3 regions of the Streptomyces ambofaciens ATCC 23877 genome follow, and region 1 is predicted to be linked to each of the others. Evidence: riboswitches for the same ligand, from Rfam matches in the RefSeq annotation. Region 1 holds a riboswitch; each other region holds the start of a gene.
What was found. A riboswitch is a leader RNA that binds a small molecule or an ion and turns the genes downstream of it on or off. The one in region 1 is predicted to bind cobalamin.
Positions count from the first base shown of each region.

Region 2: linked by a shared signal. The riboswitch ahead of SAM23877_RS28525 (hypothetical protein) and the one ahead of SAM23877_RS08950 (cobalamin biosynthesis protein) in region 1 are both predicted to bind cobalamin.
Region 3: linked by a shared signal. The riboswitch ahead of SAM23877_RS28490 (ABC transporter substrate-binding protein) and the one ahead of SAM23877_RS08950 (cobalamin biosynthesis protein) in region 1 are both predicted to bind cobalamin.

Region 1 covers NZ_CP012382.1:1,979,842-1,982,094, reverse strand. The annotation lists gene SAM23877_RS08955 (cobyric acid synthase) at 1-326, opposite strand, end outside; gene SAM23877_RS08950 (cobalamin biosynthesis protein) at 323-1,288, opposite strand; cobalamin riboswitch at 1,497-1,636, opposite strand; gene SAM23877_RS08945 (hypothetical protein) at 1,776-1,997, opposite strand; gene SAM23877_RS08940 (inorganic phosphate transporter) at 2,032-2,253, opposite strand, start outside.
Region 2 covers NZ_CP012382.1:6,503,042-6,505,294, reverse strand. The annotation lists gene SAM23877_RS40340 (hypothetical protein) at 270-425, opposite strand; gene SAM23877_RS28525 (hypothetical protein) at 547-990, opposite strand; cobalamin riboswitch at 1,033-1,221, opposite strand; gene SAM23877_RS28520 (ferric reductase-like transmembrane domain-containing protein) at 1,248-2,234, opposite strand.
Region 3 covers NZ_CP012382.1:6,495,806-6,498,058, forward strand. The annotation lists gene SAM23877_RS28485 (FecCD family ABC transporter permease) at 1-149, opposite strand, end outside; gene SAM23877_RS28490 (ABC transporter substrate-binding protein) at 146-1,114, opposite strand; cobalamin riboswitch at 1,203-1,380, opposite strand; gene SAM23877_RS28495 (class I SAM-dependent methyltransferase) at 1,435-2,184, opposite strand; gene SAM23877_RS28500 (MFS transporter) at 2,153-2,253, opposite strand, start outside.

The DNA.
Region 1 (2,253 bases):
TGCCGCCCGCCGTGGTAGCCGCGGGCGCTCATCTCACCGACCGGCTTGCCGAGCAGCACGACCTGGCTGCTGCGCTCCCCGCCCGGCTTCAGCAGCACCGGGTTCATCAGCGCGGTGGGCTCCACCCGGCACGCCTGCGCCTGCATGGCCTGCGCCCGCCCGATCTCCGCGCCCTCGCGGGTCACGAAGGAGTTCAGCGACATGTTCTGCGCCTTGAACGGCGCCACCTTGACGCCCTGGCGCACCAGCCAGCGGCAGATCCCGGCGGTGACGACGCTCTTGCCGGCGTCGGAGGTGGTACCGGCGACGAGGAGGCCACCGCTCATGAGTCACGTCCCTTCGTGAGTGCCCGGCGGGCGAGCAGCCGCGCGCCCGCGCACACGCCCAGCGCCAGCCAGCCCACGCGCCGGGAGAGCCGGACGGCCCGGTCGATGTCGCCGGAACCGGCCAGGACGGCGCGACCGGCCGCCCCGTTGAGGACGGGCCGGTGCTCCACCCGCCCGCCGTAGGAGAGCGTGCCGCCGAGCCGCACGCCGAGGGCGCCCGCGAACGATGCCTCCACGGGACCCGCGTTGGGGCTCGGATGCCGTCCGGCGTCGGCACGCCACGCCCGCACGGCGCCCCGCGGGTCGCCGCCGGCCACGGTGGCCAGGACGGCGGTCAGACGGGCGCCGGGCCAGCCCGCGAGGTCGTCGAGCCGGGCCGAGGCCCAGCCGTAGCGCCGGTACCGGGCGGACTTGTGGCCGACCATGGCGTCCAGGGTGTTCACCGCCCGGAAGCCGAGGAGCCCGGGCACTCCGGCGACGGCGCCCCACACGAGGGCGCCCACCACCGCGTCCGAGGTGTTCTCGGCGACGGACTCGACGACGGCCCGGGCGATTCCGTCGGCGTCCAGGGCCTGCGGATCCCGTCCGCACAGGTGCGGCAGCCGCGCACGGGCCGTCTCGACGTCCCCGGCCTCCAGGGCCCGCCCGATCGAGCGGGCCTCCCGGGCGAGCGAGGTCCCGCCGACGACGGCCCAGGTGGCGGCGCCGGTCAGCGCGACGGAAGCGGCGGGGGAGCGGCGTACGGCGCGTGCGGCGGCGGCCCCCAGGGCGACGGCGCCACCGGCGCACACGCCGGTGTGCAGCGCGCCCCGGCCCCGGTGGTCACGCCACAGCACCCGTTCCACGGCACCGGCGGCACGGCCGAACGCGGCGACCGGGTGCCCGCGGCGCGGATCGCCGAGGAGGAGGTCGCCGAGAAGGCCGGCGGCGGCGCCGTACGCGAAGACGCGTTCGGCGCGCACGGCTCAGCCGGCCGCGGGGCGGGGAGGTGTGGGACCGGCGTTCCCGGAGTCACCGGGGTGGCCGGAGTCACCGGGGCAGCGGGTGTCGCCGGGAGGGGCGGAGTACCCGGGGTGGGCGGAGTGCCCGGGATACCGGGACCCGCCGGGGTACCTGCAGGAGCAGCCGCGCATGGCGATACGTCCTCACTCAGGGTGTCCGCGCCCTGGTTGGAAGAGACCGGCGGTGAGAGTTCCTGGCTCCCGGGGATCAGCTCCCCGGTCACAGTGGCGGGACCGCGCCGGATTCGCACCGGGCTTCCTCTCCTGCCGCCGTACTGGCTCCGGAAGTCCACCACGGCCCGCGAACACCCGTCAACCTGGCGTTGACCTGCGGCGGGGGAGTGTGCGAAGGCCCACACACGGGCGGTGTGCGCCGGCACGGGAAGAGGCGGGGTGCGGGACGGTTGGAGTCCGTCCCGCACCCCGCCTCACGGGTGTGCGGCGATCGTCAGGCGACGATCAGGTAGATGCCGTACGCCACCGCCGCCGCGCAGGCCGCGAAGCACGCGTACGCGCCGGTGACCGCGAGGGCCGCGGAGCCGCCCTGGGCGGTGGCCCGCTCCTGGCGGGAGAGGCCGACGATGCCGAGGGTGAACAGGCCCACCAGGACCACGGTGGCCACGAGGCTGACCCCGAAGACGGAGCCGAGAGCTGCCCAGTCGATGCTCATGGAGGTTCGCTTCCTTCGTACCCGGGGGGCGGGCTCAGACGGTGGTGGTGGCCGAGGGGGCCTTGGCGTCGGGCGCGGCGGCCGGGACGGCGGCGGCCAGTTCCTCGGTCACCCCGGTCGGCGGCGGGGAGACGGCGGCCATCGCCGTGGTCACCACGCCGGACGGCTCGGGCTCGTCGATCACGTTGGTGTGGTCGACGACCTCGCGCCGGGAGATCTTCCAGATGGCGGCGCTGGAGGCGATCAGGAAGACCAG
Region 2 (2,253 bases), 4.5 Mb from region 1:
ACGGGCACGTGGCGGCACCGGAGCAGGTGTCCCAGGAGTTCGCCGCGACCGTGGTGGACTGGACTGGATCGGTCGCGTCTGGCCTCCGCGGAAGTCGACGACCCTCGTCCGGTCGGGGCCGGGGCATGCCGTCGGCGAGACGGTCCCTGAACGCCGCTGCAGCCCCGAGCTCCTCGGCCCGGGGCTGCACTGACCTCGTTCGATCCGTACTGACCTCGTTCGTTTCCCTGTTACGGAGACGTCGGCAGCAGTCTCACGAAGGTCGAGTCCTAGAAGAAGTGCTTGCGTCCACCGACCGCGCGGCCGGTCGCACCCAGGATCCACAGGATGGCGCCAACCAGAATGAGGATGCCGCCGATCGTCGTCAGCAGACCCATACCGACAAGCAGGCCGATGATCAGTAGAATAAGTCCGAGAATGATCATTTCAGAACCCCATCGTCTTTTCCGACTCAGGCGCGTAGGCGTTTATGCCTCACAAAGGCCCGAGCTTGTCTCTAGTCGGTAGATCCCGGCCTACGAATGCCAGGACCTCGGTGCGATAGCCCTAGTTCCCGGCGATACGGCGTTCACGCATCCGCTCGAAAATTCGTTCAGTACGCCGTCGCGGCGGCGTGATGGCGTACAGGTCGAGGATGTCCGGCCGGGGCGCGACGCCCGGTCCGCCGGCGCGTGCCCAGGCGGCGATGTCCTCGGTCGCGTCCGGGTCGTTGACCAGCCCCAGCCAGACGGGCCGGGCTCCGGCCGCCCGGCCCTCCGCGGAGGGCTGTACGACGATGACGTTGGCCTGGCCGCAGACGTCGAGACAGTCGGAGACGCGTACCGGTACCGCGGCGCGCAGGCGCTCGGTCTGGGCCGCGTGGTCGACGCCGGTGACTTTGGGGCTGCCGCAGCAGCAGTCGCGGCACACGACGACGCGGCACGGTACGGGGCCGGTGGCCGTCGGGGTCCTCGCGTCGTCGGGCGTGCGTCCGGTCGGCGTTGCGGGCATGCGGTGCCGTCCCTCTCTCCGGGGAGATCCGCCCCGGTGGTCCGTCGAGGAGGCGACCGCGTGAGTCTCCTGGCTCTCGGGTCGATGCCCGTCCCGGCCTTCCCACCCGCTGCCGGGCAGTGGCCTGTCGGGACGCGCTCGCCGATCACAGTGGCGGGACCGCGCCGGATTCACACCGGCTTCCTCGTTCCGCCGTCGCCTTGTCGCCGGACATCATCCCACCCCGGGACGGAGGGCCGACCTTCCGGTGCCGGCCGTCACTCCGTCTCCTGGGTGTGGGGGGCCGTCGCGGGCGGGTCCGTCGGGCGGTCCCGTCCGCCGTCACGGCCGGACACCACCACGACGACCAGCCCGACGACGACGGCTCCGGCGACGACGCGTCCACCCGCGCGCGCCCACCAGGCGGGGCGGGCCGCGCCCGCGCCGCCCTTCGGCGGGCCCAGCCGCTCGGCCCGCCGGGCAGGTCTCACCAGGCGCAGCAACAGCAGCGCGGCGACGGGGATCTGCAGCAGCCACAGGACGGTGCGCGGCCACTCCCCGTACCAGACGTTGGTCCCGTACAGCAGGGTGTGCCACACGCTCAGCACGTAGACCACGATCACGAAGCGATGCAGCCGACGCCAGGTCTTCGCTCCGATGCGGTGCCGGACGTAGAACAGCAGCCCGAGCGGAACCGCCAGGTACAGGGCACCCTGTCCGATCGGGATGGCGATCCGGCCGGTGCCGGAGTCGTACCAGCCCGGCACGAAGGAGTCCGCGAAGCCCACCCACAGCCGCTCGGCCCACCCCAGTTTCGTCTCGTAGCGCACCAGCTCCGCGGCGAACATCAGCGCGTGCGCGAACATCAGCGCCATCGTCGTCAGACTCGTGGTGCGGTGCCAGCGCTCCAGCACCTGCCGGGAGAGGGGCAGCCGGGTGTGGCCCGTCCCCGACAGCAGCAGACCGAACATGACCGTGCACCAGGCCCACAGCAGCCCCGACCAGCCGAAGGCCTGGCTGAGCAGGTACATCCAGTAGGTGCCGGCATCGTCCATGAACGGCATGATCGCGACGGTGTCCGAAGCACCCGACTCCATGCGCGCCCACAGGAACACGAACACGAGCGCCGTGACCACCACCGCCGCGGTGGCGTCGGGCAGGGCGGAGCGCAGATCGCCGCGCAGGGCGACGCGGTCCCCGGAGGGCCGTGGCCGTCCGGGCGGGACCTCCGCCCCGTCTTCGTCCGGACTCGCGTCTGACAGCATCAGGGGGCCTCCCGGGCAC
Region 3 (2,253 bases), 4.5 Mb from region 1:
ATCGCAAGGCCCGCCGTGGCGGAGACGAGCAGCAGGGCGGTGAGTACGAGCAGCGTGACCGCCCATCTCGTACGGCCCGCCCCTGGCTCGCCGGACTTCCGCGGCCGCACCGTCCGCTCGTCGTACGGCCCGGTGGCGGTCTGGGTCACCGGAAGCTCTCGGGGTGCAGCCCGCGAGCCAGATCCTCGACCGCGTAGGCCGAGCGGATGCCGACCAGCGTGGCGGTCAGCGGCAGGACGACGAACCGCTTGTTCCTGACGGCCGGTACGTCGGCGAGCGCGGGCTGGGAGAGCAGGAACCTCTTCTTCTCCTCGACGCTGCCGGCACCGGCGTAGTCGTAGAGGGCGATGACTTCCGGCCTGCGCTCGACGACCTGCTCCCAGGAGACGTCACCGAAGACGTCGTCGAGGTCGGCGAAGACGTTCGTGCCGCCGGCCGACCGGATCAGCTCGGTGCCCAGGCTCCTGCCGCCCGCGGTGAAGGCGCTCTTGTCGCCGCTGTCGTAGACGAAGACGGACACCTCGGGCTCGCCCTCGACCTGGCCGGCGGCCTCGTCGACGCGGCCTTCGAGATCGGCGACCAGTGCGTCGGCCCGGTCCGGGACACCGAAGATCTCGCCGATGGTGCGGATCTCGTCGTAGGTGTCCTTCATCGTCACCCGCTTCCTGCCGCAGTACTCGCGGTTGAGGTAGGTGTCGATGCCGGCGTCGGTGAACGCCGTGCGGGAGCGGCCCTCGTTCTCGGCGAAGGCGCTGCCGTAGCCGCCGTAGACGAAGTCGGGTTCGGCCTCCAGGATCCTCTCGAACGACGGCTCCCTCTCCGCCAGTTCGGGGATCGCCTCGTAGTCCTTCCGCAGCTCGGGCAGGACGGCGGAGTCGGGGAAGGCCGTGCCGACCATGCGGTCCTTCAGGCCGAGGGCGAGCATGAGCTCCGCCGGGTGCTGGTGGATGGTGACCACCCGCGCCGGAGGCTCGTCGTACGTCGTCCTCACACCGCAGTTGTCGATGGTGACCGGGAAGCCCGCGGGTACGGCCGTGGAGGCCTTCGCGTCCCCACCGCTCCCGTCGGACGACGCACCGCAGCCGGCGGTCAGCAGCACTGAGGAGAGAGCCATGGCAGCGGCCGTGGCACGGAGGAACACCCGTGTGCGGGCAGGGTCGAACAGCTGGGACACGTGAAGCCTCCTGGAGTCCGCGCTCCTTGGGACGGGCCCGCGACGGACCAGTGTCCTGACTCCCGGATCGACGTTCCCCCCGCCTTCCCGCGCGGTGCGCAGTGGCATGTCGGAGGGGCGCTCCCCGGTCACAGTGGCGGGACCGTGCCGGATTCGCACCGGCTTCCTGTCTCCCGTCGCGGCGATGACCAGGTGATCCTACGTTTCCCCGAGCCGCCGGCAAAGGGCGTGCGGACCCGGCCGCACGCCCCGCTCCTCCCTCAGGCCTCACGGACCGCCCGAAGCACCAGCCGCTCGGCGTTCTCGTCGTAGGGGCGTCCGTCGAACCCGCCGAAGACCTCCACGCGGCCGAACCCCGCCTCCTCGGCCATCCGCCGCAGCTCCACCGCGCTGTACACGAACCAGGTCAGGGTGGCCCGCGTCACCCGTTCGCCCCGGACCAGCACCCAGTCGCTGCGCAGCCGCGCCCACTCGTCCAGCACGGTGTCGGTCTGCACCATCAGGTCCTCGCCCCGGCGCACCACCTTGGGCGGGGTGACCCTGCGCGCCAGGAGCTCCTTCCCGGCGAGGTCCAGGACGAGCGTGCCGCCGGGTGCCAGGCAGGTGTGCATGGTGCGCAGCACGCGGGCGTTGTCGGCGGGATCCTCGAAGTACCCGAAGGAGGTGAACATGTTGAGGACGACGTCGAAGCCGCCCGGCGCCTCGTACTCGCGGGCGTCGGCCCGCACGTACGTCACGTCGGCACCGGCGTCGGCCGACCGCTTGCGCGCGCGGTCCAGCATGGCCGGGCTCAGGTCGACTCCGGTCACGCGGTGACCGCGGCGGGCGAGCGGCACGGTGAACACCCCCGGCCCGCAGCACAGGTCGAGCACGCGTGACCCCCCGGCGAGGGCGAGCAGGGGAGAGGTGTCCAGCAGCTCCTCGGCCTGCTCGTAGCGCTGCTCGGAGAAGAGGAAGTCGTGGAACTCGGTCCAGAAGTCATCGTCCTGGAATCCGCCCGTCCGTGTCATCGCGCGTCAGTGCTCCTTCATGGTCGCCGTCGGGGGCAGGGCGCCGCGCCGTGCGGTGGCGCAGCGTGA